4 regions of the Paraburkholderia edwinii genome follow, and region 1 is predicted to be linked to each of the others. Evidence: predicted binding sites of a transcription regulator. Region 1 holds the regulator's gene; each other region holds the start of a gene.
The links. Region 1 encodes LexA, which represses DNA repair genes until DNA is damaged. Its sites were predicted from a motif close to ACTGTATNNNNATACAGT; they were not measured.
Positions count from the first base shown of each region.

Region 2: KZJ38_RS06740 (ATP-dependent helicase) is a predicted target of LexA. The motif match lies at 1,652-1,669, and genes of this name have one in related genera.
Region 3: KZJ38_RS06555 (PA0069 family radical SAM protein) is a predicted target of LexA. The motif match lies at 3,849-3,866, and genes of this name have one in related genera.
Region 4: KZJ38_RS33480 (VRR-NUC domain-containing protein) is a predicted target of LexA. The motif match lies at 1,542-1,559, and genes of this name have one in related genera.

Region 1 covers NZ_CP080095.1:2,204,512-2,210,068, reverse strand. The annotation lists gene cysW (sulfate ABC transporter permease subunit CysW) at 1-606, opposite strand, end outside; gene cysT (sulfate ABC transporter permease subunit CysT) at 603-1,514, opposite strand; gene KZJ38_RS09830 (sulfate ABC transporter substrate-binding protein) at 1,637-2,686, opposite strand; gene lexA (transcriptional repressor LexA) at 3,007-3,657, shown strand; gene KZJ38_RS09820 (hypothetical protein) at 3,799-4,170, shown strand; gene KZJ38_RS09815 (DUF2939 domain-containing protein) at 4,455-5,126, shown strand; gene KZJ38_RS09810 (universal stress protein) at 5,151-5,557, opposite strand, start outside.
Region 2 covers NZ_CP080095.1:1,532,139-1,537,695, forward strand. The annotation lists gene KZJ38_RS06725 (RNA-binding S4 domain-containing protein) at 61-279, opposite strand; gene KZJ38_RS06730 (hypothetical protein) at 620-1,144, shown strand; gene KZJ38_RS06735 (hypothetical protein) at 1,233-1,493, shown strand; gene KZJ38_RS06740 (ATP-dependent helicase) at 1,705-3,975, shown strand; gene KZJ38_RS06745 (DUF4088 family protein) at 4,167-4,943, opposite strand; gene KZJ38_RS06750 (AzlD domain-containing protein) at 5,166-5,489, opposite strand; gene KZJ38_RS06755 (AzlC family ABC transporter permease) at 5,486-5,557, opposite strand, start outside.
Region 3 covers NZ_CP080095.1:1,493,209-1,498,765, reverse strand. The annotation lists gene trmD (tRNA (guanosine(37)-N1)-methyltransferase TrmD) at 1-517, opposite strand, end outside; gene rimM (ribosome maturation factor RimM) at 541-1,293, opposite strand; gene rpsP (30S ribosomal protein S16) at 1,444-1,698, opposite strand; gene KZJ38_RS06560 (NINE protein) at 2,066-2,533, shown strand; gene KZJ38_RS06555 (PA0069 family radical SAM protein) at 2,594-3,754, opposite strand; gene KZJ38_RS06550 (Lrp/AsnC ligand binding domain-containing protein) at 3,934-4,422, opposite strand; gene KZJ38_RS06545 (D-amino acid dehydrogenase) at 4,635-5,557, shown strand, end outside.
Region 4 covers NZ_CP080096.1:2,700,050-2,705,606, forward strand. The annotation lists gene KZJ38_RS33480 (VRR-NUC domain-containing protein) at 1-1,487, opposite strand, end outside; gene KZJ38_RS33485 (heavy metal translocating P-type ATPase) at 1,730-3,865, opposite strand; gene KZJ38_RS33490 (MerR family transcriptional regulator) at 3,935-4,342, shown strand; gene KZJ38_RS33495 (GlxA family transcriptional regulator) at 4,376-5,434, opposite strand.

The sequences.
Region 1 (5,557 bases):
CTGCCAGCCCGATGCGCCGAGCACGTGCGCGGCTTCTTCTTCGTCGGTGCCTTGCGCCTGCATCAGCGGAATCAGCTCGCGCGCGACGAACGGGAACGTGACGAATACCGTCGCGAGCACGATGCCGGGCACCGCGAAGACGATCTGCACGTCATGCGCTTGCAGCCACGGGCCGAACCAGCCTTGCGCGCCGAATAGCAGCACATAGATCAAGCCTGAAATGACAGGCGAGACTGAAAACGGCAGATCGATCAGCGTTGTCAGCAACGCCTTGCCTTTGAATTCGAACTTTGCGATACACCACGACGCCACGAGCCCGAACACGAGATTGAGCGGCACGGCGATCGTCGCGGTCAGCAGCGTGAGCTTGATCGCGGACAACGCATCGGGATCGGCTAGCGATTCGAAATAGAACGCGAGGCCTTTGCTGAGCGCCTGATAGAACACGGCGGCCAGCGGCACGACGAGAAACAGCACAAGGAACAGCAGCGCGATGCCGGTCAGGATCCAGCGGACCGCGCGCGGCTCGGTAACCGGACCGTCGACGCGTGCGGCCTTCGAAGCCGCACGCGATGTATTCGACAGCATGACGGCATCGTCGCTCATCGCGCACCTCCGTCTTGCGTTGCGGCTGCCGCGACACGACCTGGCGCCGCGGGCGGCACCGGCGCCGAAGCGCTGCGGCTCGTGCGCCGCTGCAGGTACCACTGCAGCGTATTGATCAGCAGCAGCATGACGAACGACACCACGAGCATCACGACCGCGATCGCCGTCGCGCCCGGATAGTCGTACTGCTCGAGCTTCGTGATGATCAGCAGCGACGTGATCTCGGACTTCATCGGCACATTGCCCGCGATAAAAATCACCGAGCCGTATTCTCCGAGCGCGCGCGCGAAAGCGAGCGCGAAGCCGGTCAGCAGCGCCGGAAACACGGCCGGCAAGATCACACGCCTGAAGGTCAACCAGCGCGATGCGCCAAGGCACGCGGCCGCTTCCTCCTGCTCGCGCTCGAACTCCTCGAGTACCGGTTGCACGGTCCGCACGACGAACGGCAAGCCGATAAACGTCAGCGCGACGAGCACGCCGAACGGCGTGAACGCGACCTTGATGCCGAGCGGTTCCAGAAACTGGCCGATCCAGCCGTTGCCCGCGTAGACGGCTGCAAGCGAGATACCGGCCACCGAGGTCGGCAACGCGAACGGCAGATCGACGATCGCATCGACGACGCGCTTGAACGGGAACGTATAGCGTGTCAGCACCCACGCGACGAGAAAGCCGAACACCGCGTTGATCAGTGCGCCGCCGAGCGCCGCGGAAAACGTCAGCCGGTAGGACGCGAGCACGCGCGGCGAACCGACCGCGCGCAGGAACTGGCTCCAGTCGAGCGTCGCCGTTTTCAGGAACGTGGACGCAAGCGGGATCAGCACCACGAGGCTCAGATACGCCACCGTGATACCGAGTGTCAGGCCGAAGCCCGGCAAAGCGCTCGGCTTGCGGAAGGTCAACGTCGTCATACTGGTTACTCTTTCAAAGGTCTTGCCGGGTCGCGCGGTCAATCCATGCGCGCATCGGTTACAAGCTCAAAAGCGCGCCCGAAGGCGCGCTTGCCTGACTGCATCCGCCGCAGTCACTGAAACTACTGCGGCGAGTAAATCGAATCGAACACGCCGCCGTCGGCAAAGTGCGTCTTCTGCGCGCTCGTCCAGCCGCCGAAGGTATCGTCGACCGTGTAGAGCTTAAGCTTCGGAAATTTTTCGGTCAGCGAAGCGGGCACCTTGTTCGAACGCGGACGGTAGAAGTTCTTCGCGGCGATCTCCTGCCCTTCCTCGCTATACAGAAACTTCAGATACGCTTCGGCGAGCTTGCGCGTGCCGTGACGGTCCACGACCTTGTCGACTACCGCGACCGGCGGCTCCGCGAGAATACTGACCGACGGCACCACAATCTCGAACTTGTCGGGCCCGAACTCCTTGATCGACAGGAATGCCTCGTTTTCCCACGCGATCAGCACGTCGCCGATGCCGCGCTGCACGAAACTCGTCGTCGCGCCGCGCGCGCCGGAATCGAGCACGCCCGCATTCTTGTAGAGCTTCGACACGAACTCCTTCGCCTTCTGATCGTTGCCGCCCGGTTGATGCAGTGCGTACGCCCATGCAGCCAGATAGTTCCAGCGCGCGCCGCCCGACGTCTTCGGGTTTGGCGTGACGATCGATACGCCCGGCCTGGTCAGATCGTCCCAGTCCTTGATGTGCTTCGGATTGCCCTTGCGCACGAGAAACACGATGGTCGACGTGTACGGCGAGGCGTTGTCGGGCAGGCGCTTCTGCCAGTCCTTGTCGATGAGGCCCTTGTTTGCGAGCGCATCGATGTCGTAGGCGAGCGCGAGCGTCACGACGTCGGCCTGCAGGCCGTCGAGCACCGAGCGCGCCTGGGCGCCCGAGCCCCCGTGCGACTGCTTGAAGGTAACCGACTCGCCGGTCTGCGCTTTCCATTGCTTGCCGAATGCCGCGTTGACGTCCTGATACAACTCGCGCGTCGGGTCGTACGACACATTCAGAAGCGTCGTATCAGCATGCGCCTGTGCCGCCAGCCCGAGCACCGCAGCCGCACCGATGGCCAGCGATGCGAACAATCTTTTTGCGCGCCCAGCCGCGCTTCCTGCCAACCCCGTCGTCCGATAGACCATTGTTTTCTCCGCTTTCCGGTGTTTCCAGGCACGGTGGATTGCTTGTTCCGCCGGGCCTGATATCGATTTGCGGCCAGTCTATCCGCGGCGCTTCATCATTAAAAATAATGTTTCTTCATTTTTTAATACGCAAAAGTGGTAACGATGGCTGGATGCGACGCTCCGTCGTGTATTGCGTCGTTGGAACGCCGCTCGGCGGCGTTTTTGCGGCAGGGAATGAGCCAATGAGGGGCCGATGAGCGGCGAACTTAAAGTAAAGCTTGAAAATCGCCAGATACTGTATAAAAATACAGTCACCTGTTTATCTATACAGTGTCGCCATGACCAAACTTACCGCACGACAGCAGCAGGTTTTCGATCTGATCCGCCGCGCGATCGAGCGCACGGGCTTCCCGCCCACGCGCGCCGAAATTGCGGCTGAGCTGGGCTTCAGCTCGGCGAACTCCGCGGAGGAACACCTGCGGGCGCTGGCCCGTAAGGGCGTGATCGAACTTGCGGCCGGCGCGTCGCGCGGTATCCGGCTGCTCGCCGGGCAGGACGATGCGCCGCATCAGTTCACGCTGCCGCATGCGGCGCTGATGCAACTGTCGCTGCCGCTCGTCGGCCGCGTCGCGGCCGGCAGCCCGATCCTCGCGCAGGAACATATCGCGCAGCACTACGCGTGCGACCCGGCGCTCTTCTCGAGCAAGCCCGACTATCTGCTGAAGGTGCGCGGCCTGTCGATGCGCGACGCGGGCATTCTCGACGGCGACCTGCTCGCGGTGCAAAAGCGCAGCGAAGCGAAAGACGGCCAGATCATCATTGCGCGTCTCGGCGACGACGTCACGGTCAAGCGCTTGAAGCGCCGGCCGAACGGCATCGAACTGATCGCCGAGAACCCTGATTACGAGAACATTTTTGTCGAAGCCGGCAGCGCGGATTTCGCGCTCGAAGGCATCGCGGTCGGCCTGATCCGGCCCAGTGAATTCTGATTTTCCGCTGATTGAGCGCCCCGAGTTTTCGCTGAGTTTTCCGCTCAGTTCTGGCTGAGTCGTCGCTCAATTGCCACTCAGTTGCCACTCGGCTGCCAGCTCAGTTTCTGCCCAGTATCCGAATACCGCCTGGAGAGATTCATGGAACGCCTTGCCCGCCTGCTGCCCTTCCGCCAGTTCGGCCGTCTACGCCACTTGCGCAACCTCGTACCGTGCGCCGTGCTCGACGCGATGCATGTACCGCGCACAGGTTCGCTGTTCGATTTCGAAGAGCATGAGCGAACGATGGCCGACGCTGACGCGTCGTCGCAGCACGCGTCGTTGCCGTCGTCGCAACCCGCGTTTGCACGCGTTTCGCTGAACGCCGCGCTCAACGCGGAGCCCGCTCGTCGTGCGCCGGTGCGCGTGTACCACGGGCCGTCGCGGCTCATTATGGTCGGCACCGTCGATGCGGTGTGCAGCATGATCGACCGCTGCATTGCCGAGGAGCATGCGCAAGCGCAAGCGGCCTGAGCAGGCTCGTTCATCGCGGACGCGCACGTCGCGGACGCGCACGTCGGGAACGCGTACGTCGCCAACGCGCATGTCGCGAAACGTGCATGTAGCCTACGCGCATGTCGCCAACATGCGCGGCGCGATGAAGCACATGAAATTGCGGGATCGTTTCAGCGAGAATGGGGTCCACGTTAGGTCACCCTATTCAACCCATTGAAGGAACGTCCCGCACGATGATGGTCCGCACAAGCCGCGCGAAGCGCGCGATCAATGACCGTATCGGTCACCCCATCAATCGCAACATGAATCACAGGATGAACGGCAGCGTCAGGCGGTCCGTGCTGGTCACGCTTGTTGTCATTGTCGTTCTGATCGCGCTGGCCTTCGCCTATGCATCGCCGTATATCGCCCTCGACCGACTGAAGCGCGCAGCCGATGCGCGCGATGCGGCAACGGTCAACCAATACGTCGATTTTCCGGCGTTTCGCGAAAGCCTCAAGGAACAGCTCGGCGCCCTGCTTAGACGCAGAATCGGCGCGGAAAGCCATGGCAATCCGCTCGCCGCACTGGGCGCGATGATCGGCGTTGCGTTGATCGGGCCGCTCGTCGATGCGTATGCCACGCCGGACGGCGTCGCCGCGTTGCTGAACGGAATACCGCCGCGCGGTGAACCCGGTGAACGGCCGCCTGCGCCGCCGGATGCATCGGCTTCGTCGTCAAATGGCGGCAACCCGGCCGCGGCGCCGCCTGCTCCACCCGCGCCACCGGCGGCATCCGCGGAGAACAGCTCGAAGCCGCCTCAACCTCCGCAGACCTCGGCCGGGTACCGCAGCCTGAACGAGTTCGTCGTCACGTATCAGCATGGTGTCGGCGATACGCGCTACGCCGCGATTTTCCATCGCGAGGGCCTCTTCACATGGAAGCTCGCGGCGGTCGATCTCGGCCAGGATCTCGGCCACGATCCCGGCAAATAAGCGCCGGGCGCGCCAACGCAACGCTCACGCTGCGGCAGCCGGCTGCTCGTCGTCGGGCGACGAACACGCAACGAGAATGCTGCACGACACACGATCGAGCAGCGGCGTGTTGCCCGCGCCCATCCACCATCGCGAGAGTCCATGCCGGCAGCGATGGCCGACCACGACGAGATCGACCTTCAGCTCTTCCGCGAGCGCCGCGATTTCATCGATCGGATGACCGAACGCGAAATGCCCCTGCGCCCGGACGCCGCGCTCGGTCAGCCAGTCGACGCCTTCCTGCAGGATGTCGCGCGCTGTCTTTTCGAAGCTGCCGCACGCGACATCGGTGAGCAGGCCCGCGCTTTGCGCGATGCTCGAGCGCATGTCGACCACCGACAGCAAATGCGTTTCCGCCTTCAGATCCAATGCCAGATCCGCGCCGCAACGCA
Region 2 (5,557 bases), 670 kb from region 1:
CGCGCGGCGGCTGTCGATCAGCACGCACGTTGGTGATGCGAAATTTTAGCGATGCTGCGCTCACGCTTCATGGACAGCGATGCGCGTATCGCCGAGCAGCACGACCTGACCCGCGCGGATCTTGCACGTTTTGCGCAGTTCGAGCTGGTCGTCCACTTTCACGGCGCCCGATGCGACGAGCGCTTTCGCGGAGCCGCCGCTGTCCGCGAGACCCGTGAGCTTCAGCAGGTTGTGCAGTTCGACGTAGTCGCCGGTCAGCGTGAAATCGAGGTTGGGCATGGCGGTTGCGAAAAAGGACGACGCATGTCGTCGCGAGACGACGCGGTCGATCAGGAAAAGGTCAGGAAAAGGATTCGCATCATAAGCGAAAGCGTAGGGCACGTCGCCCTGTTGCGGAAAGCGTGTGCGAATTCGTTCCGCGGATCGAAGACGCGATCGCGACCGGATGTTATGCAGTTGTCAGAAAATGAAACCGTCAGTAACAACCGCGTTTGATCATGAACTTCACTCAGAAAAACGCTGTCGGTAGGAAAGCCTGCTGCGTTTTGTATCGGGCTAAACAAAGGCCGAATGCGCGCTATGCGTGACATCCGGCTGACAACCTTCAGAGAGGATCGCCATGACCCAGCTTCGTTCGCTGCTGATCGGCAGCTCCATCGCCGCGCTGGCCACGACCGCCGCCGTCGCGCAGACCTCCAATCCGGGCAACCAGGCCAACCGCGTCTATCAGGTGCCCGCGGCGCCGCAAGTGCCCGACCCGCAAGCGGGACAGGTCGCGCAGCAGAGCGCACCGGCCACTATGGCGCCGAATGCGCCCGCTGGCACGCCGCCGAATGCGCCTGCCACGGCGCCCGCCGCGCAAGGCGTGCAAATGCCCGCGCCGGCGCCTGCCGGCACGCCGCCGAGGCAGACCCTGACCGCGCCCACGCCGCCCGATCCGCTCGTGCAGAAGCGCGACGCCGACGCACGGGCCAACGCCGAATATCGCGATGCGAAAAAGGCGTCGAAGGCGCAGTACAAGGAGCAGGTGAAGAACGCAAAGATCAACCGCGAGGCGGATCGGCGGGGCGCCGCTAACCAGTTGAAGATGGATTCGCAGTCGGGCAACGGCACGCAGGTGCCGGATGACGAGACCAAACATTGATCGAGGCGCTGAACGAAGGGTTAGCTGAAGGGCTCAATGAGGCGCTAACCGTACTTACCGATCACTTTGACTGAAGGAGGGAGAGCAAATGACTAAATCGACGAACCGGTTGCTTGCCGCACTGATCGCGGGCAGCGTGTCGACGTTCGCGTTCGCGCAGACGTCGCACGATCCGGCTACCGAACCGATGACGCACGCCGATAACAAGGCGGCGAAGGAACAGGCGAAGGCCAACAAGAAGGCCGCGGTCGCGCAGGCGAAGGCGGACCGGGAGAAGGCCGATGCGCAGTCGGATGCCGATAAGGCTGCGGCCGATGCGCGGGTAAAGGACGCGAAGAAGCAGGAGTAAGCGGTGATGGTCCGCGGCCGTGTGCAGAAGGCCATAACGCTGCGGCGGCTGCACCATTGACCGGGCACGGGCGGTGGCGGGCTGCAGGTCCGGCATGCGTCGGCGAACGTTGCATCGCTTGTCCGCCCGTGCCGAAAAAAGGGCGCTTGTCGGCGCACATTGTATGGATATACAGTATGCGTCGCCCTGACTCCCATTCCGTTCGCACGCCGTGCCGTCTTCCGCCGCTTCCACGTCTGAATCCTCTTTTGCCGCGCCTGGCGCCGATGCGTCGGGCGCCGACGCGTCGAATGTCCCTGCCTGGCTAGCAAAACTCAACGACGAACAGCGTGCGGCCGTCGAATACGGCGCCGATGACGTGGCGCGCCCGCCCGGCGCCTTGCTCGTCATCGCGGGCGCGGGCTCCGGCAAGACCAGCACGCTCGCGCATCGCGTCGCGCATCTGGTCGCCAAGGGCGCGGACCCGCGCCGCATTCTGCTGCTGACGTTTTCGCGTCGCGCCGCCATCGAAATGACGCGCCGAGTGACGCGCATCGCCGGCGACGCACTCGGAGCGCGTGCGGCGCTTGCGCAAGGCCTGACGTGGTCGGGCACGTTTCACAGCGTCGGCGCGCGTCTGTTGCGCGAATACGCGGACCTGATCGGCCTTGCGCCGACCTTCACGATCAACGATCGCGAAGACTCCGCCGACCTCATGAATCTCGTGCGGCACGAACTCGGCTTTTCGGCGAAAGAACGCCGGTTTCCATCGAAGTCGACGTGTTTTGCAATCTATTCGCGCGTCGTCAACACGGGCGCGTCGCTTGGCGACGCGCTGAACAGCACGTTTCCGTGGTGCCGCGAATGGGAAGCGGACCTGCGTGTGCTGTTTGCCGCGTATGTCGACGCAAAGCAGAAGCAAAGCGTGCTCGACTACGACGATCTGCTGCTCTACTGGTCGCATATGGCCGCGGAGCCGTCGATCGCGGCCGATCTTTCGAGCCGCTTCGATCACGTGCTCGTCGACGAATATCAGGATACGAATCGCCTGCAGGCGTCGATCCTGCTCGCGCTGAAGCCCGACGGCCGTGGGCTGACCGTGGTCGGCGACGACGCGCAGTCTATCTACTCGTTTCGCGGCGCGACGGTGCGCAACATCCTCGATTTTCCGACGCATTTCGATCCGCCCGCGAAGCAGGTCACGCTCGAGCGCAACTACCGTTCGACGCAGCCGATTCTGACTGCGTCGAACGCGGTCATCGGGCTTGCGTCCGAACGTTTTACGAAGAATTTGTGGACCGACAAGGCGTCGGCACAGCGGCCGCGTCTCGTCACGGTGGCCGACGATGCCGCACAGGCGGCCTACGTCGTCGAACAGGTGCTGGCCGCGCGTGAAGCCGGAGTCAAGCTGAAGTCGCAGGCGGTGCTGTTTCGCGCCGCGCACCATAGCGCCGCGCTCGAAATCGAACTGACCCGGCGCAACATCCCGTTCGTCAAGTTCGGTGGGCTCAAGTTTCTCGATTCGGTGCATGTGAAGGACGTGCTTGCGGTGCTGCGCTGGGCGGAAAATCCGCGCGACCGCGTCGCGGGTTTTCGCGTCGTGCAGTTGCTGCCGGGCGTGGGGCCGGCGACGGCGGCGCGGGTGCTGGATGCGGCGGCCGGTGTTCCGGCGGCCGGCGCTCCGGCGGCTGGTGTTCCCGCGGCCGGCGCTCCGGTGGCCGGTGGTCGGGCGGCGTCCGTGGCCGATAACGGTACGGCGGCCACCGCAGATATCGATAACGTTCGCGGCGCGGTAGAGGCGCTCGCCACCTTCACCCCGCCGCCGCGCGCGCTCGAAGACTGGCCGCCGTTCGTCGCGCTCATGTCCACGCTAAACGAACGCACGTCGCAGTGGCCCGCGGAATTCGAGCTGATCCGCCGCTGGTACGAACCGCATCTCGAGCGCAATCACGAAGACGCCATGGTGCGTCACGCGGACCTGCTGCAAATGGAAAGCATCGCCGGCACCTATGCCTCGCGCGAACGCTTTCTGACCGAGTTGACGCTCGATCCGCCCGACGCCACGAGCGGTGAATCCGGCGTGCCGCTACTCGACGAGGACTACCTGATCCTGTCGACCATCCATTCCGCGAAGGGACAGGAGTGGCGCAACGTATTCGTGCTCAACGGCGTCGACGGCTGCATTCCATCGGACCTCGGCACCGGCAGCGACGAGGAAATCGACGAGGAACGGCGTCTGCTCTATGTTGCGATGACGCGCGCGAAGGAAGACCTGCATATCGTCGTGCCGCAGCGCTTCTATGTGCACAACCAGACGCATCTTGGCGACCGGCACGTATGGGCGTCACGCACGCGCTTTATCCCGGTCGATTTGATGCCGCTGTTCGACGCGTATGCATGGCCGCCTGTGCCGGTGGCCGCCGCACCGACCGCGGCAGGGCTTGCCGCGGCCGCGCAGGCGAAGGTGGAGATTGCGGCGAAGCTCAGGAAGATGTGGGAGTGAGCGGGGCCCCGGGCGCGGCCCGGGTGTGGCTCCGAGCGTGCTCGCTCCGGGTGTGGCTGCGAGCGGCGCGCCGAGCATTGTGGCTCCCGGCGGAGCACCGAGCGTAGTGGGCCGCGAGCGGGGAGGCTCCCTCCGGATGTGGCGCCGAGCGGAGCGCCGCGAGTGCCGGGAGTTGCCTCGCGTCTCCTAACCTACCGCGGCTGCCGCTGCTGCTGTTGCTGCGGCGACTGAGGACGCGGCGCCGGCATAAAGAAGTTGCGCAGCCACGCCGCGAGCCGCGTGAACACGTCGTATGGCTCTTCGACGAAAATCTCCGGCTTGAGCAGCCGCAGGTACTCCATGATCTGCTGCGCTTCCTGCTTCTGAAACGACCCGTGCGTGATGCCGAGGCGCAGCAGCCCGCGCAGTTCGCCGAGCTTTTCGCGCGCGGTGCTGCCGAAGCTCGTCTCGCACGCCACCTTCGCTTCGTACACGCGCTGGCGCAGCGATTCCGCGAGCCGCCACGCGGGCGTCTGCATCGACTCTTCAACCGCCTGAATGTCCTGGGCCGCCGATTTGATCTGCGCGGCGAGCGGATCGACCAGGGTCGGGCTGCATTGCGCCTCGTTGACGATCGCCGTTGCCCATTCGCGGCATTGCTTCGCCAGTTCCTCCGGCGTCCATTCGGAGCGCGAGGCGAAGGCAAAGCCGAAGTCTGTCGCCTGCCGCATCAGAATCGCGACAACGTCAGGGAATTCCTTGTCGAGCGTACGTTTCGCCCACGCGTATTGCCCGCCTTGCAGCATCCGCTGCACGGCGTGCTCGGTCAGCGGCACCATGCTGTCGAGCAGCTTCGCGCGCAAAAAGTCCTCGAACGACGGCGTCGCAAACTGCGAGTCGAGTTTCAGCGAGACGCGCACGAACGCGTCGAAATCCTTGCGCAACGAGGCGACAGTCTCGTCCTTCAATGAAAGGGTGATTTGCCCCATGTCATATCCCGTTTAGTCATCCGGCGCGGCATCGCATGCGCGAAAGCGGCTTCTGCCCGCTGCGTAAAAGTTGTGCAACTGCGAGCTGTGCAACTGCGCGATTCAACGATGCGCGACACGGTCGAGGTCGGGCTGCCGGGCACACGCGGGAGCATGGCAGGCTGATGGACCTCGACTGTTTATCGGCGGCGGGATTTGAAACTTGAGGAAATCCGGTTCTGCCTATTTAGGCAACAGCGCTTGCCACACGAAGAACACCGCGAGGCCGACCGCGATGGTCAGCAGCGGGCGTTTCGTCAGCGCGCTGACCGCGACTGCGGCAAGCGCGCCGACCAGTTGCGGGTTGCGCCACGTAAGCTCCGCGCCGCCGCCGTGCGGCGAGACCGCCATCGGCACGATGATGGCGGTCAGCACGGTAACCGGCACGAAGCCGAGCGCGGTGCGCACGAGCGGCGGAAACACGAGCCGGTCGCCGAGCACGAAGACGGTGGCACGAATCATCCATGTAATCACCGCCATGCCAACGATCATCAGCACATCGTTCATCGCGACGCCTCCACGGTGGTGCGCCGCGCTCCGCGCGGCCGCGACAGAAGCACGCCGACCACGACACC
Region 3 (5,557 bases), 710 kb from region 1:
CCTGCACCGCCGACTGCGCATCGTTGAGCACGCCCGGCAACTGCCGCACCACGGCGTCCATCAAGGCCATCGCGGGAAGCTCACCGCCTGACAGCACGAAGTCGCCGAGGCTCACTTCTTCGTCGACGCAGCGTTCGATCAGCCGCTGATCGATCGCTTCATACCGGCCGCACAGCATAATCAGGCCCGGTTGCGCCGCGAAGCGCATCACGCTGCCGTGATCGAGCGTCTTGCCTTGCGGCGACATCATGACGACGCGCGAGCCGGTAATGCCTTGTTCTGCCTGGGCCGCTTTTGCCGCGCCGATCGCGTCTTCGAGCGGTCTGGCCAGCATAACCATGCCAGGGCCGCCGCCGTACGGACGATCATCGACCGTGCGGTAGTTGTCGGTCGTGAAATCGCGCGGATTCCACGTACGCAACCCGAAGCGCTGCTGCTTCACCGCGCGGCTCGTGATGCCCCAATCGGTCAGCGCGCGAAACATGTCCGGAAAGAGCGTGACGACGTCGAACTGCATCGCTCTCCCCTTCAGCGAATCATTCAGTAATCGGCTTCCCAGTCGACGATGATGCGCTTCGCCGCCTGATCCACCGTCTTCACATAGACACCGACAAACGGAATGAGCCGCTCGCCGGTGGCCGGCTTGCCGTCTTTGCCGGTGGCCGGATATTCGATGCGCAACACCGCCTGCGCGCCGTTGTCGATCATGTCGGCCACCTTGCCCAGTTCGACGCCCGCCTCGTTGACGACATCGAGGCCGAGCAGGTCGACCCAGTAGTACTCGTCTGCTTCGAGCGCCGGGAAGTCGCTGCGGCGCACGTACACACGGTAGCCGCGCAACAGCAGTGCTTCGTCGCGACCCGCGAGGCCGCCCAGCTCAGCGACGATGCTGTCGCCATGCACTTTCGACTGCTTGACCGGCGCGGACTTGCGGTCCTGCGCCTGCGCATTGCCTCGCAGCTGACCATGTTGCGGCGCCTTCAGCAGCCACCAGCGCCGGGCGTTGAGCAACGCGTCGCCGCCCTGACCGCCACCCGCATGCGCGGCCAGCTTGACCCAGCCTTTGAGACCGTAAGCGTCGACGATGGCGCCGACTTCGATCGCGTCGTCCGGCCAGCTTTCGGCCGACTCCGCCTGCATGGCCTGCTGCTGTTCAACCGGCTCGGGCGCCGCGGCGCTGTTCGCGCCGCCTCTTCCCGCACCCGGCTTGGCAGGCTTGCGGGCAAACACCCCAAACGACGCGCCAGATGACGCTTTCGCGCGACCGGAACTGCCTGAATCACGCGCGGACATCAGCGGACCTCCTGACTGACACCCGTAAAACGGAAGCACCGGACTGCCCTCGCAGCACGCGCGGCAGGCGGCCGATGCTCACTACTTCTCGCTGCCACCTCAGTTGCCACCGCATTTGCCACACGCTTTTGCCACGCGCTTTTGCCACAATTAAGCAGCCGGTTGCGCCTTTTGCGCTTCCTTCACGAGACGCTGAACCGTTTCCGACAGTTGCGCGCCAACGCTTTGCCAGTGGGTCAGGCGGTCTTGCGCGATGCGCAGCGCTTCGCCCTTGGTCGCGACCGGGTTGTAGAAACCGATGCGCTCGATGAAACGGCCGTCACGGCGGTTACGCGAGTCGGTAGCGACGATGTTGTAGAACGGGCGCTTCTTCGAGCCGCCACGAGCCAAGCGGATGATGACCATACTTAAAGTCCTTGAAAACCGGGTTCGGAACTACTGAAACGCGAGATTATAGCCGGAAAGCAAAGCCATAACAAACACTTACCGGCATAAACTGAGCGCGCCACGGGATTGGCCGGTGTGAAATTACAACGCGATCGACGGCCGGCGTGCCGGCGAGGCCTTCGCCGGGCGCGTCAAAACATCTGAACAACAGCGGCGGAGACGCCGCACGTACGCCCGGCCGCCCAGGTCGGCGCAATCCAGCCCGGCCCGCGTCACCACGCCACCTGACGGGCACGAGGCGTCACAGCGTAGAATGCGCGTCGGCGCTCACCCCCTCCTTATCTGATACCGGACTGCGCCGCCCGTTACCTTGCCGCCTACTTTCATGTCGACTGCCGCTTCGCATCCCGCGCGTTTTCGTTCCAAAACCCTGACTGCCGCACTCGCGTTCTTCTTCGGCTCGCTCGGCGCGCACCGTTTCTATCTGTATGGCGCGCGCGACGTGTTCGGCTGGGCGCATATCGTCGGCACGCTGATCGGCGTGCCGGGCTTCCTGCTGCTGATGGCGACCGAACGTGCGTCGATCCTCGGCTGGGCGCTCGTCGTACCGGGCACGATCTCGCTGCTTGCGGCATTTCTGGCGGCGATCGTCTATGGGCTGCGCCCCGACGAGAAATGGGACGCGCAGTTCAATGCGCACACCGGGCGCGACAGCGAGTCCGGCTGGACCGTGATCTTCGTCGTGATCTTTTCGCTGCTGATCGGCGCGTTTCTGCTGATGACGGGCCTCGCGGTGACGTTTCAGACTTACTTCGAGTCGCAGATCGAGGCGGCGAAGTCGATTTCGCAATAGTCCTCGAGCCGTAGCCTCCAAAGCCGCCACGGACGTGACGGCCGCGACGACCGCCATCGCCTAAAACAGATCGAGCTGCTTGTCATCCGCCGCCGGCTTCGGCGGCGGCTCGACGCGCCGAAACTGCGACATATCGAGAATGCCGTGCTGCCGCGCATTCAACCCCAACCGCCGCGTCGCCTTCGCGAACCGCTGCTTCAGCAGATCCGCCCATAGTCCCTCGCCCTTCATCCGGTGCGCGAACGACGAATCGTAGTCCTTGCCGCCGCGCATATCGCGCACACGGCTCATTACCCGATCCGCGCGGTCCGGGAAATGCGCGGCCAGCCAGTCCTTGAATAACGGCGCGACTTCCCACGGCAGGCGCAACACGATGTAGCTCGCGCTGGTCGCGCCCGCTTCGACGCACGCTTCGAGCACGCGCTCCATATCGGGTTCGGTGACGAACGGAATGACCGGCGCGATGCTGACGCCGACCGGCACGCCCGCCTCGGACAGCGTGCGGATCGTGCGCAGACGCCGCGACGGCGTGGCCGCGCGCGGCTCGAGCGTGCGCGCGATATCGGCGTCGAGCGTCGTGATCGTGATCGCGGCCATCACCTGCCCGCGTTCGGCCATCGGCACGAGCAGATCGAGTTCGCGCTCGATCAGCGACGACTTCGTAATGGCCGCAAACGGATGATGACGGTCGTGCAGCACCTCGATCACGCGGCGCGTCAACCGCAAATCGCGCTCGACCGGTTGCCACGCGTCGGTATTGACGCCTAGCGCGATCGGCTCCGGCACGTAGTTCTTCTTCGACAGCTCGCGTGCGAGCAGCTCCGGCGCATTGACTTTCGCGTAGATCCGGCTCTCGAAATCGAGTCCCGGCGACAGGCCCAGATACGCGTGCGTCGGGCGCGCGAAGCAATAGATGCAGCCGTGCTCGCAGCCGCGGTACGGATTGAGCGACACGCTGAACGGAATATCCGGCGACGCGTTGTGCGTGAGGATGCTTTTCGCGTGCTCCTCGAACACCTGAGTGCGCAGCGCAGGGCTTTCACCTTCCTCACCGGGCTCCGCGTATTCGGTCCAGCCGTCGTCGACGGCCTCGCGCTGGTCAACTTCGTAGCGGCCCTGCAGGTTCGTCACCGCGCCGCGGCCCTTGCGCGGCACAGGCGGCGCAACGGGATACTCGCGGTCCGGATCGTACGACGCATCGGCCGACACATCGGGAGACAAAGCGCGCGAGGGCGCACGAGCAGGATCGCGGGAACCAGCGTGAGAAAAATCGGGGTCGGCGTCGTTCACGGCATACACTGAAAGCGGCAAAACACCTGTATAAATATACAGTGTTTACGCCGTTTGTCGAGACCGCAAACAAGACCGCAAACGCGCGCCATCAAGTCACAAGAAACCAGTCAATCGCCGACAGCGATCGTCAGCGTCTCCTTGATCTCCTCCATCACCACATAGCTTTTCGACTGCACCGCCCCGGGTAGCTGTAGCAGGATATCGCCGAGCAGTTTCCGGTAGTCGGCCATTTCGCCGATGCGCGCCTTGATCAGATAGTCGAAGTCGCCCGACACCAGATGGCATTCGAGTACTTCCGGGATCTTCTGCACCTCGCGCCGGAACTGGTCGAACATGTTGCCGCTTTTGTGGTCGAGTGTGATTTCGACGAACACGAGCAGCGCCGCGCCCAGTTCGGCCGGATTCACGCGCGCGAAATAGCCCGTGATGACGGCGTCGCGCTCCATGCGCTTGACGCGCTCGATGCAAGGCGTGACCGACAACCCCACCTGTTCGGCGAGGTCTTTCATCGCGATGCGGCCGTCCAGTTGCAGCACCTTGAGAATCTTGCGATCGATCTTGTCGAGCGCACGGATCGGCTGACGCTGCGTTCTCATCGCTGGGGTCTCTCGGAATCTCTGTTTATTACTGAAATTTGAAAAAATACGATAACAAAACCTACGTCAACCTCAATAGTATAGCGGTTAACACTGGACATTCCGCACATCACCCCGTTAATCCGCTGTCAGCCTGAATATCGGGCGCACGTCAGCGAATCGACACACGGTACTAAGACGCGGCGTGCCCCGAAACTACTGGGAGTCGAGCAATGCGTGTAGTCGTCTTAGGCAGCGGCGTCGTCGGCGTGACGAGTGCTTATTATCTCGCCCGCGCGGGCCACGAGGTCACCGTGATCGATCGCGAAGCCGGCCCGGCGCTCGAAACGAGCTTCGCCAACGCGGGGCAGATTTCGCCCGGCTACGCGTCGCCGTGGGCTGCACCCGGTGTGCCGCTGAAGGCCGTCAAGTGGATGTTCCAGAAGCACGCGCCGCTCGCCATCCGTCTGGACGGCTCGCAATTCCAGCTGCAATGGATGTGGCAGATGCTGCGCAACTGCACGTCCGAGCGCTATGCGATCAACAAGTCGCGCATGGTGCGCCTTGCTGAATACAGCCGCGACTGCCTGCAGGCGCTGCGCGCCGAGACCGGCATCCACTACGAAGGCCGCACGGGCGGCACACTGCAGCTGTTCCGCACGCAGCAGCAACTCGATGGCGCGGCCAAAGACGTCGCGGTGCTCAAGGAAGCGAATGTCGCGTACGAATTGCTGATGCCCGCCGATCTCGCGCGCGCCGAACCGGCGCTTGCAGCGACCGCGCACAAGCTGACCGGCGGCCTGCGCCTGCCCGGCGACGAGACCGGCGATTGCCAGCTGTTCACCACGCGCCTTGCCGCGCTTGCCGAACAGATCGGCGTGCGCTTTCGCTTCAATACGCCGATCGACGCGCTGCTGATGGACGGCGGCCGCATCGGCGGCGTGAAATGCGGCGCGCAAACCGTGCGCGCGGACGCTTTCGTCGTTGCGCTCGGATCGTATTCGACGCAGTTCCTCGCGAACCTGATCAAGATTCCGGTCTATCCGCTCAAGGGCTATTCGATCACGGCGCCGGTCGTGAATCCGGCAGCGGCGCCGGTGTCGACCGTGCTCGACGAAACGTACAAGATCGCGATCACGCGTTTCGACGACCGGAT
Region 4 (5,557 bases), on a different replicon from region 1:
TTGAGCAACTCGGGCGTCAGCAGGTTCCAGAACACGAACGGCGATTGCCGCCCCGCTTTGCTTTCGAAATGGCGCAGTATCGTTGCGCGATAGCGGGAACTGGCATCGTCGTCGAGTTGGGCAAGGCACGCGTCGAATAGCGCGGCGCGCTTTGCGTAAAAGTCCGGCGCGTGCAGATCGGCGGGGCCGCGTTGAAACGGATGAAAGAACGCGCCGGGCAGCGCCGCGAACACCGGCTCCCAGCACAGCAGGCCGAACAGCGAATTGATCAGCGCGTTTTCGACGTAGTACACCGGCGCATCGTGCTCGCTCAGATGGTCGAGCACGACGTATTCGACCGAGGTCGGCTCAGCAGGCCGCGCGAGCGTCAGCACGCTGCGTTCGACTGTATGCGCCGATGCCGCAGCACCCGCCGCGCCGCGCGCGGCACGCGGCACTGACCGTGACGAGCGCGTCGATATACCCGCCTGCCGCTGCAGCCGCGGCAGCATCCGCGCGACGCGCTGGCTTTCTTCTTCGCTCTCCGGCTCGCTTGCGGCTCGCAGCGCGAGCGTCAGCGCGTCTTGCACGCGGCCGGCCAGTTCAAGCACACGTATGTGCCGGTGGCGCGCCCCGGGCCATACGCAACGCGCGTACAGGTGAGTCGCTGTATCCCATTGGCGGCGACGTTCCGCCCAATAGCCGATGCGATAGAAAAGCTTTTCACGCCGCGTTGCGAGCCATGCGTTGTCTGTCTCGATCTCGTCAATTGTGCGCAGCAGTGCATCACATAGCGTTTCGATTGAAGCGTCGTGTTCGCTCGGGGCGAGCGTTTCGAGCGCGTAAAGCGTCTCGCCGCATGCATGCAGCGCGAGATAAATCTCGACATCGTCGCGCTTCTGAAACGCCCGCGACGACGGCGCAAACGCAACCGGCTCGTATTGATACACGCCAAGGTCGGCCAGCACGAACTCGGTCCAGTCCTGCTGCAGATTGCCGAAAAACATCAGCCTGAAACGCTCGCACAGTGGCGCAATGCTCACCTGCAATACACGCTCTGCCGCTTGCGTGCGCCATTCGGTATAGGTGCGCGCATCGGCATACGCATCGCGCAGCAGCGCGAGCCATTCGTGCTTGCGCGCGGATTTCGCACCGGCCAGTTCGGCCGGAAAGCACGCAAGCAATTCCGCGCGCGTCGTTAATTCGAAGAGTTCGTCGAGGGTCAGCGGCGCATTCGCGTCGACCCAGCCCGCCGCGATAAGCGGCCCGGCGGCCGCGTGCGGGCAACCGATCTCGAGATACTCAAGACGGCTCGTGCGAAAAAGCGTGCCTTTGCGCATCAGCATGCGCGTGAGCAATGCGCGCGACGCTTCAGGCATACGTGCAAAGCCATGCAGAAACGCGCGCTCGGCGTCGTCGAGCAGATCGGCGTAACGCGTGGCGAGCCAGTCGAGCGCACGTTCGAAATTGCGCAGGTAATAGAGCGGATCTGGAGTGTCGTTCGGCACGGCGCTAACGGACAGTGGGCGTGAAAGCCTCGGGCAAATGAGCGAGACAGACGAACTGTATATTTATACAGCCCTCATGGCAATGTGCACGATTTACCAGTCTGCGTGCTGCTGCAGGGAAACGGAATTCGCGAGACTGAAGCCGTTTCGTGAGATTGGAATAGTGGAGATTGTCAGACCGCCCGGATCGGGGCGGAGGCTCCAGGGGCCGGGAGGCGCGGGGCGAGACTGAACAAATCTATCTATCTTTCGCGGTAGCCAAAGCGCAACAGCCGCAATGCGTTCGCCGTCACAATAACGGTCGCGCCGGTATCGGCAAGAATGGCCATCCAGAGCGACGTCACGCCAAAGAGCGTCGTGCACAGGAACACCGCCTTGAGCCCGAGCGCGAACCCGATGTTCTGCCAGATATTCGCGAGCGTCGCTTTCGATCCGGCTATCAGCTCGGGGACACCCGTCAGTTCATCGCGCAGCAGCGCTGCCTCCGCCGTTTCCAGCGCAACGTCGGTCCCTCCGCCCATCGCGATGCCGACCGACGCCGCAGCAAGCGCGGGAGCGTCGTTGATGCCATCGCCCACCATCGCGACAGGCCCCTGCTCGCGTAGCGCCGCGATCTCCGTGAGCTTGGCGTCGGGCAGAAGGTCCGCAACCGGACGCACACCAAGCGCGTCACCGATCGCGTTTGCCGTGCGACGGTTATCGCCGGTCAGCATCACGGTGTCGATGCCCATCCGGTGCAGCGCCTCCACCGCGCGCTTCGCGTCGGATCGTGGCTCGTCGCGCAAAGCGATCAGCCCTTCGACCCGCTTGCCCGCAAGCACGACCACGACCGTCTTGCCCTGCTGTTCAAGCCCTTCCAACTGCGTAACGAGCGCCCCATCAAGGGCGGTCTGTTCGGCCACATAACGCGGCGAAGCCACCGATACGAAACCGCTCTTCAACCGCGCGGTGATCGCTTTGCCGGGAACCGTCAGCGCGGCCCCAAAGCTCGCCGGCAGTTCGAGGCCGCGCTGACGCGCAACTGCGACGATAGCCACGCCGAGCGGATGGCTCGCCTTGCATTCGACCGCAGCGGCCTTTGCCAGCAACTCGTCCTGTGTGCCCATGAGCGCAACGATGTCGGTCACTTCGGGACGGCCGGCCGTCAAGGTGCCGGTCTTGTCGAACGCGACCGTCCTGATGCGGCCGAGCGTTTCCAGCGCGGCGCCGCCCTTCACGAGCAAGCCGCGCCGTGCGAGTGCCGTGAGACCCGACGCAATTGCTGCAGGCGTCGAGATGACCAGCGCGCACGGACACGCGATCAGCAATGTCGCGAGGCCGCGGTAGATCCATGTGTCCCACGGCGCATGGAACACGAGCGGCGGCACGATCGCAACGAGCAGCGCAATGACCATCGCAGCCGGCGTATAGCGCCGACTGAAGCGGTCGATCAGGCGCGCGGTCGGCGCCTTCGATTCCTGCGCGGTTTCGACCATGTGAACAATCCGCGCGATCGTGTTGTCGGCGGCCGCGCGCTTCACATCGATGCGCAGCTCACCGTTCGTGCTAATACTGCCGGCATAAACGGCTGCCCCGACTGTCTTCGCGACGGGGACTGATTCACCGGTCACGGGCGATTCATCGATGTCCGCCGTGCCGCCGATCACATTGCCGTCCGCTGGAATGCGGTCGCCGAGCCGCACGATCACGATGTCGCCTATCGCGAGCGTATCGGCCGGCACGCGTTGCAACGTACCGTCGCGCTCGCGTAACGCATCGCGGGGAATCAATGCGACCAGCGTCTCGATTCCCGCACGCGCCTTGCCGGCCGCCACGCCTTCGAGCAATTCGCCAAGCGCAAACAGGAGAATCACTGCAGCGGCTTCTTCGGGGGCGCCGATCGATAGCGCGCCAAGCGCGGCGACCGACATCAGCGTTTCGATACTGAACGGCGTGCCGGACACGGCGCCGGCATATGCGCGTCGCGCGAACGGGACGATGGTGACGATGGCGGCGATCGACCAGGCCCACTGTGCGATGCCCGGTGCGAGATGCGCGACGAGCGCGGCACCGGCGAACAGTCCGCCAATAACCGCAACAAGCCGCGCCTTGCGCGCGCGCCACCACGACGAATGACCTGCTTCGGCGGGCGCTCCCGCACGAATCTGCTCCCGTGCGATGCCGCTGACCGGTGTGAAGCCAAGCGCGCGAACCTTCTCCTCGATCGCGGCGACAGACGTCCGGTTCTCATCAAATTTGAGGTTCAGGCTTTCCTGACCATAGCTGACGCTGATGTCCGATACACCGGGCAGCCGTTTCATCGCGTTTTCGATCTTCAGCGCACACGACGCACAGTCCATTCCTTCGATGCGCAGCTTCAGCGGAAGGGGGGCGTTCACCGTTTCGACCTCGACAGATTTCATCACGGTCACTACGATAGACCCTGTAGCTACTACAGGGTCAAGCGAATGGAACCTGCCACGCTGGCAATCGGCCAGCTTGCACGCGCAACGGGCACGAAGGTCGAAACGATCCGTTTCTACGAAAAGACCGGGCTGCTGCCGCAACCGGCCCGCACCGAAGGAAATTACCGTGCGTACACGAGCGAGCACCTTGGCCGTCTGAGCTTTATCCGCCGCGCGCGGGATCTGGGTTTCTCGCTCGATCAGGTTCGCGAGCTGCTCGAGCTGGCCGACGACCGCGACCGGCCATGCGGAGCCATCGACGCCATTGCGTCCGCACACCGTGCAGAGGTCGAGCGAAAGATTCGCGACCTGCAGGCGCTGAAGGCCGAACTCGACAGCCTGATCGATCAGTGCAGTTGTGGCACGGTCGCCGAGTGCCGCATTATTGAGGCGCTGTCGCCCAACGTCTAACAGCAGGGCACGTCGACGAAGCGCGACCGGGCGCTATAGCTGTCGTGGTCGTCCGGGTGCGCCGTTTCTACGTGGCTCGCCTTCTACGCTCTTCGCCGCTCGACGCGAAAACCGCATCTGATATTCACTGGGCAACATTCCGGTCTTGCGCTTGAATAACTGCCGGAATGTGCTGATATCGCCATAACCGACATGTTGGCTCACTGCCTCGAGCCCAATGGGCCGTGTTTCCAGCAGGCGCTTCGCGACCTCGATGCGCAGATTCTGCAGATACGTCAGCGGTGCGAGCCCAACCGCTTCCTTGAAACGGCGATTGAGTGTGCGTTCGCTGACTGCAAGCGATGCCGCGAGATCGCTCAACCGGAATCCGCGCTCCATCGTGGCCTGCATCTGTTGCTGGGCGCGCGCCACGAGCGTGTCGGTATGTCCATGTTCGTCGAGCAGCGTTGCAAAGGAAGCCTGCGAAGTCCGGTTCATATCGATCAGAAGCGCCTTCGCGGTGATCATGGCCAGCTCTTCGCCGGCGAACCTTTCGACGAGCCGCACCGCGAGATTCAGATACGACGTCACGGAACCGCCCGAGATGATGCGGTCTTGCGCGATCAGCAGTTCCTGTGCGCGAACTTCGACACGCGGATAGCGGCGCGCGAAGTCAGCGGCTCTCGACCAGTGCGTCGTTGCAGCACGGCCATCGAGCAGGCCGGCCTCCGCGAGCAGGTGATTGGCCGTGCAATACGCCGCGAGCACGGCGCCTGCCTTGCGTTGGCGCCGCAATGCGGAAGTCAGTTCGTTCAACTGCTCGCGGCGCTCCATGAACTCGTCGATGTTCGAAAAGAACGGTGCCGACAGCAGAACGGCATCCGTGCGTTTGCGCGGGTCGATCTTGCCATCGACGTCAACGGTCTGGCCCGACGCCGCCTTGACCGGTTGTCCGTCGAGGGATTCCACGCGCCACGCGAACACGGGCACGGACGTCGTGCCGGGCGGGGCCTTGCGCGCATGGAACTGATTGGCTGCGCTAAGGACGTCGATGGAGCCCGAGACGCCGGATGCAAGGATTCCGTCATAAACCCAGATGCGGACGATAGTCATGGCGTGTCTGAAATTCCACGAATAATGGCGATGCTGCCACTCCCGGCCGCTCAGGTAAACCCATACGATGGCCACATTCACTCAACTCGACACAGCCTCTGTGCTGGTCGCTTCTACCCGGAG